Linked DNA regions of Pirellula sp. SH-Sr6A. The protein of the gene in region 2 interacts with the protein of the main gene of each other region in a pairwise test. Links are inferred from orthologs where the notes say so. Each region holds a gene or a part of one and is shown on either strand. Other genes may lie near its edges.

Region 1 (2,903 bases), 1.6 Mb from region 2 along the record:
AGCGTCGCCGATCAACTATGCACCTCGGGCGGGTACGAGCAGATTCCTGATTCCGACATCATTTGCATAACCGCTGGCTTGCGACGGAAACCGGAGGAATCCCGCCTCGATTTGATCAATCGCAACACCGATTTGTTCGTAGGGATTCTGGATGAGATCAAGAAAGTAGGAATGAAGAAGTCGGCGATTGTGTTGGTTGTCTCCAATCCCGTCGACATTTTGACCTTCGTCGCGGCCAAGCGATTGGGGCTCCCGGCAACGCAAGTCATCGGATTGGGAACGCAACTCGATACGATTCGATTCTGCTCATTGATCGCGGACGCGTTGGGCACGGCACCGACGCAGACCAAGGCATTGATTTTGGGCGAGCATGGTGACAGCATGATTCCTGTTTGGTCGAGCGCGACAGTCGGTTCATTGCCGTTGGAAAAGTATCCAGGATGGAACAGTGTGCTCGCAGACAAAATCTTCACCCGGACGAAAGGATCTGGAGCGGAGTGCCTTTCGAAGAAAGGTGGGGCTGGTTTCGCGGTTGGGATTGCGATACGAGATGTCGTCGATGCTATTGCACTCGACCAGAACCGCATTCTTCCCGTCTCCACCGTGCAAGACGGGGCTTGCTACGGAATCGATCAGGTTGCGATTTCGGTCCCCACCGTCGTCGGTCGAACCGGTGCTTTGCAGCGGATTGAGTTGGATCTTTGGCCTAAGGAGTTGCAGGGGCTTAAAGCGAGTGCCGCGGCCATCAAGCCAACCTTGGATACCGTCCTCAAGCGAATCGGTTAATGCGATTCCCCAATCCTTGAAAAGGAAAGGGGACTAGGGCGTGAAACGGGGACCTTTCGTTTCTCTCCCGCGAGCGCGGCAAACCGACCGCGTTCGGAGGGAAAATTGCTGGCTGTATTTGTTTTTTTAATGACGCGTAAGTCCTCTCTGATTCTGGACTTACGGATTTGGGTGGGGCAGCTGGTGGGTTGGCTGGCAGGGATCGGCATTTTGCCCCTTGCCTAACCACTGCGAGCTTGTTTATTGTGGAGTGTATTGCAGCGATGGATTGCTGGCGTTAGCCTGCTTTGCTGCAAACCACCATCTAGCGGTCTATATGTCCGAACCATCCAGCAAGGCGACGGAAACGAGAAATCGGTTTCGATCTGCGAGCCCTGCCATCCTGCCATCCCTTCTGATGTGCGACTTCTCCAATTTGGAGCGGGAAGTTCGGCAATTGGAAGAGGCCGGGATCGCCGTGTTGCATTTGGACGTGATGGACGGTCACTTTGTACCGAATCTTACGTACGGCATGCCGATCGTCGAAGCCCTTCGCCGGGTGACCGACTTGGCGCTCGATGTTCACTTGATGATTTCTGATCCGAGCCAGTACGCCCATGCTTTTATTGAGGCAGGGGCGGACGCGATCACATTTCACATCGAGGCGGAGTCGAACCCTGAGGGATTGCTAAGGTCGATCCAGTCACACGGAGTTCTCGCAGGGCTAGCGATCAATCCGCAGACTGGCTGGGAGACTGTAACGCCATTCGTGGAATTCTGTGACCTGTTTCTGGTCATGAGTGTCCAAGCGGGATTTGGCGGGCAAGCGTTCAATCCGATTGCGTTGGAGCGGCTCTCGCAGTTGCACGACCAGTACGGCGATCGTTTGTTGTTGGAAGTTGATGGTGGTGTCAATGAAAAAACAATCGGTTCCTGCGTTGCTGCTGGGGCCGATTTGCTAGTGGTGGGGTCTGCGTTGTTCAAGCAGCCGGACTACTGCCAAGCGATCACTCGATTGCAAGCGGCGTACTCCCCATGAGCGGCCGCATTTCGTTCCTCTCTGGATTGATTGTATGTGTAATGTTGTAGTGGTACGCCCTGGGGCCACTGTGTTCGATGAACAAGAACGAATCAAGGGAAGTCTGGATATTCCTCTCTCGTCGCATGGGTTGGAGCAAATCCAACGTGTCGCGACGGAACTGGAGCGATTGCCTATTGCTCACGTCTATTGCGGTCCTTGTGAATCCGCGCAGGAGACTGCCAAGGAGATCGCGGACCACTCCAAAGCGAAGTGGAAGGTCTGTGATTGCTTTGCCAATTTGGACCATGGACTTTGGGAGGGAAAGCGGATCGACGAAGTGAAGCGTCAGCAGCCGAAGTTGTTCCGCCAGGTTCAAGACAATCCTCGAGCGTTCTGTCCACCGGGCGGGGAAACGATTGACGAGGCGGAGGCTCGCGTTTCAAAATTGCTAAGCAAGCTATGCAAAAAGCACGCAAATGAGACAATTGCGGTCGTCGTTTCCGAGCCGCTCGCTACGTTGGTAGCGAACAAATTGATGGAAACCGACATCGACGATATGTGGGAGTCGGAGTGCGATAACGGGAGTTGGGAATTGATCGACGCAGATACGCATCAGTGTGTCGATTCCGATTCTCAGGTTTCTGGATCGCTAACCGATGGGCAGCAGTCAGCGATGGGCGATTCGAACGCCCTCGCAGGATCATCCTCGCACACCAGTTATATTCGGCCTGAATACGCGACATGAGCACTTTAGAGAACGAATCCAAGCAAGCGAGCCGACGTGGCGTACCTGAAGGTCTTTGGATCAAGTGCGCCGGGTGCAACGAGACGATCTACCGCAAAGAGGTAGAACGGAATTTGAATGTTTGCCCCAAGTGCAACTATCACATGTACGTTTCGGCTTGGGATCGCATCTCGCAATTGCTCGACGAGAATACCTTCGAGATCTGTGATGAGAGTGTATTGCCGACAGATCCCCTCTCCTTCTCGGACAAAAAAACCTACGCGCAACGACTTGTCGATGAGCAAACCCGCACGGGGTTGACCGATGCAGCTGTTTGCGGGACTGGGATGATTCGCGCCCGCCGGGTTGCGATTGCTATCACCGATTCGGCCT
Region 2 (3,467 bases):
GCCGAGCTGGGACACTCGAAGACCAAGCGGTAGGTCCAATTGCCAACCCGATTGAAATGGGGCACACCCACGATGCCTGCATTGGGAGCCTCGGGAAGATCGAAGGTTATCGCATTCAGTTTGAAAAAGTCTTCGGACGCGCTCCCAATATCGACGATGTTGGGCGTGCCATTGCGACCTTTGAGCGCGCTCTCGTTACGGAAGCCAGCCCATACGATCTTTATGAACCTGTCCGACAAATGCTGGTGGCATTCCCTGAAGAACTGGAGGATCTGGACGCGTTGAAGGAAGAGGATCCGCAACTCTATGCGCGATTTACCAAGGCGAAGGCCTTGTCGGATGAGCATCCCATGAGCGACTCTGCCAAACGGGGGCGCGATTTGTTTTTCAGCGCTAAATCGAACTGCACCGCTTGCCACGTGGGGGTGAACTTCACCGACGAGCTTTACCACAACCTGGGTGTCGGGATGGAAGCCGCAGAACCAGACCTTGGCCGTTTCGCGGAGACCAAGCAAGAGAAAGACAAGGGAGCGTTCAAGACGCCGACGATTCGGAACATCGCGCAATCGGCTCCATACATGCACGATGGTTCCCAAAAAACGCTGGAGGAAGTCGTCGAGTACTATGCAAAAGGTGGGCATCCCAATCCCTATCTGAGCGATAAAATCAAAAAGCTTGATCTGACCGCCCAAGACAAGGCCGATTTGGTAGAGTTCATGAAGGCCCTCACAGGACCGCTCCCCAAGGTCGAAATGGGACGGCTTCCTCAATAGCCCCCCAGATTCCACTCCGAACGATGGCTCGGCTGCCTCGTTCCATCGACGAAGCAGCCCTTTTTCTTCCAAACGGTTGCCCCCAACCGACCCGAGGTGTGCGAACACCTCGGGTTTTCTTTTGCGCGAACCATTTGAAGTAGCCAAGAAGCCAACGCTCCGCCACAATGCGCAAAACGTTGTATGTGGGGAGCAAACGGGCGCGGGCTCGAAGTCTGAGCAAATGCCCACCCCCGCCGGCTTACTCTGATTTCTTTGGACATTGGCAGGTATTTCATGAGCCTTATCGAGCGCATTCACGGTCGTCAGATTTTCGATTCTCGAGGCAATCCTACGGTTGAAGTCGACGTAACGCTCGTCGATGGCTCCACCGGCCGCGCGGCGGTACCCAGCGGTGCCAGCACCGGCGCCCACGAAGCATGGGAACTCCGCGACGGCGATAAGTCCAAGTACATGGGTAAAGGGGTTCTCAAAGCGGTTGAGAACATCAATTCGCAAATTGCCGAAAACCTCATCGGCTTCGATGCGCTCGATCAACGAGGCGTCGATGCGATGCTCCGCCAAATCGATGGAACGTCCAACAAGAAGAATCTTGGTGCCAACGCGATGCTCGGCGTCTCTCTGGCAACTGCGAAGGCGGCAGCTCATTTCACGAATCAACCTCTCTACCGATACCTGGGTGGAGCCGGCGCGCACCTCCTGCCAGCACCCATGATGAATATCGTCAACGGAGGTCAGCACGCTGACAACTCCGTCGACGTACAAGAGTTCATGGTCATGCCCCTCGGCTTTGACTCGTTCACCGACGCACTCCGCGCCGGAACAGAAATCTTCCACAACTTGAAGAAGGTTCTGAGCGAGAAGAAACTGAACACTGCCGTTGGAGACGAAGGTGGATTCGCACCTGACCTAGGCAGCAACCGCGAAGCCCTCGATCTGATCATGGAAGCGATCAAGCGAGCCGGATACCAAGCGGGCAAACAGATCTTCATCGCATTGGATGTCGCTGCGACCGAGTTCTACGATGAAAAGACAAAGAAGTATACCATCGACGGGAAGCAACTCTCCGGCGATGAAATGGTCGACTTCCTGGCAAACTGGGTCGATAACTACCCGATCTGCTCGATCGAAGACGGATGCTCCGAAGATGACTGGGACTCTTGGAAGAAGCTCACCGAACGCGTCGGCGGCAAGGTCCAATTGGTAGGTGATGATTTGTTCGTGACCAACACCGAGCGACTGCAGCGAGGGATCGATCAAGGAATCGCGAATAGCATCTTGATCAAAGTGAATCAAATCGGAACCTTGACCGAGACCATCGAAGCGATCCAATTGGCACACCGAAATGGTTACTCGAGCATCTCGAGTCACCGAAGTGGCGAAACCGAAGACGCCACCATCGCCGACTTGGCCGTTGCTCTCTCGACCGGGCAAATCAAGACCGGATCGGCTTCTCGTTCGGACCGAATGGCCAAGTACAATCAACTGCTGCGAATCGAAGAAGAGCTGGGTGAAGGCGCTCGCTACGCCGGCCCTCTCTTCCGCCGCAAGTAGTCCGTCGGTCGCATTGGAATTTCGATCGCTGTCGATTGGATCAAACCGGAGTTTTGCACAGAACGGCTGCGTTGCAGCCGCGACCGTGTTGATCTCCGGTTTTTTGTTGGTCCTCGATGTTGGTCCTCGATGTTGGTCCTCGATGTTGGTCCTCGATGTTGGTCCTCGACGATGGTCGGCGAGGCAATCTCTATAGTTTGTAAGTAGGCGGTCGCCGCTCCCCTGCGACGCGAATCATGGGTTACCGAGCAGATGCTACCGTTCTACGTTCAAGCCCTTGTCGATGGAACATCTTTCCGAGCGCTCGAACGGCCCAATAAACGTACGCTGTTACGAATACACTTTGCGGAATGATCCAGTACCATCCGGCCCAGTCGTAATATTCACCCGGCTCGAGCGGCTGACTCCACCCATGAAGGCTCAAAATTCCTCCCGCCGTGAGGATTGCTCCGAGCACGATATAAAAGAAAATAGCGAAGACTCCACGCCATTGTTTCTGAACACATCGATGCACTATCAATCCGATCATCCCGACGATCGGCGAGAATAAAAGCGCCAATCCATAACTTGTAAACCAGCCACCTCCTTCGGTCCCTTGTTGCACCCGAAGCGTGATCAGCGAAATGGCGACGAGAATGGGTAGCAATAACAGCCATCTAAGGCCCCACTTCCGCTTTCGAAAGGTTGTCCACAAATAGAGGCCAGGGATCCAAACCAGCAACACGGATTGGAAGAGACCGGTTACTAGAAACGCAACAACCTCCATGGGTAATTCGGTCGCCATCGAATTTTGCATCCAAGGCAATGGCCTTTGAAATCGCACATCGCGCTCCGTCGATACCAAGGAAATCGGTGACTGGATATTTCTCGATGACGGTGTATCGCTGCACGCTGCCCTCGCATTGGATTGATCGAGGTGATTGGTGACGACGATTGGGAGTTCTCCATCTCGGCGCGGGATAGCGAGAGTCGGTACGATTTCATTCGAATACGTTCGATGTCTCGTCGGACCGTGACTCCACCAATGTCGATCCCCGGTCTCGCTATCGAATGCCGAGACGCTGGGATGTTCCCCCCACGAGTGCAGTACGATGCTAGGAGGATGGGACGCACTCAGCGAATGGACCTCCACGTTCGCTG

The links. Proteins that work in one complex are often made in the same cells at the same time.
Region 1: the proteins of eno (region 2) and rpe interact in binary tests that used the Escherichia coli proteins (3 or more experiments, as listed by UniProt). The link is inferred for Pirellula sp. SH-Sr6A from one-to-one orthologs.

The regions. Positions count from the first base shown.
Region 1 is NZ_CP011272.1:1,778,934-1,781,836, reverse strand. It holds rpe (ribulose-phosphate 3-epimerase), read left to right. Parts: upstream 1-1,003; coding sequence 1,004-1,804; downstream 1,805-2,903. Other genes in the region: accD (acetyl-CoA carboxylase, carboxyltransferase subunit beta), read left to right, coding at 2,528-2,903; VN12_RS07030 (histidine phosphatase family protein), read left to right, coding at 1,839-2,531; VN12_RS07040 (lactate/malate dehydrogenase family protein), read left to right, coding at 1-786. UniProt on the Escherichia coli protein: Catalyzes the reversible epimerization of D-ribulose 5-phosphate to D-xylulose 5-phosphate.
Region 2 is NZ_CP011272.1:157,395-160,861, reverse strand. The notes cover bases 207-3,188. They hold eno (phosphopyruvate hydratase), read left to right. Parts: upstream 207-1,049; coding sequence 1,050-2,327; downstream 2,328-3,188. Other genes in these bases: VN12_RS00490 (serine/threonine protein kinase), read right to left, coding at 2,569-3,188; VN12_RS00500 (cytochrome-c peroxidase), read left to right, coding at 207-773. Also shown: more of VN12_RS00500, read left to right, coding at 1-206; more of VN12_RS00490, read right to left, coding at 3,189-3,467. UniProt on the Escherichia coli protein: Catalyzes the reversible conversion of 2-phosphoglycerate (2-PG) into phosphoenolpyruvate (PEP). It is essential for the degradation of carbohydrates via glycolysis.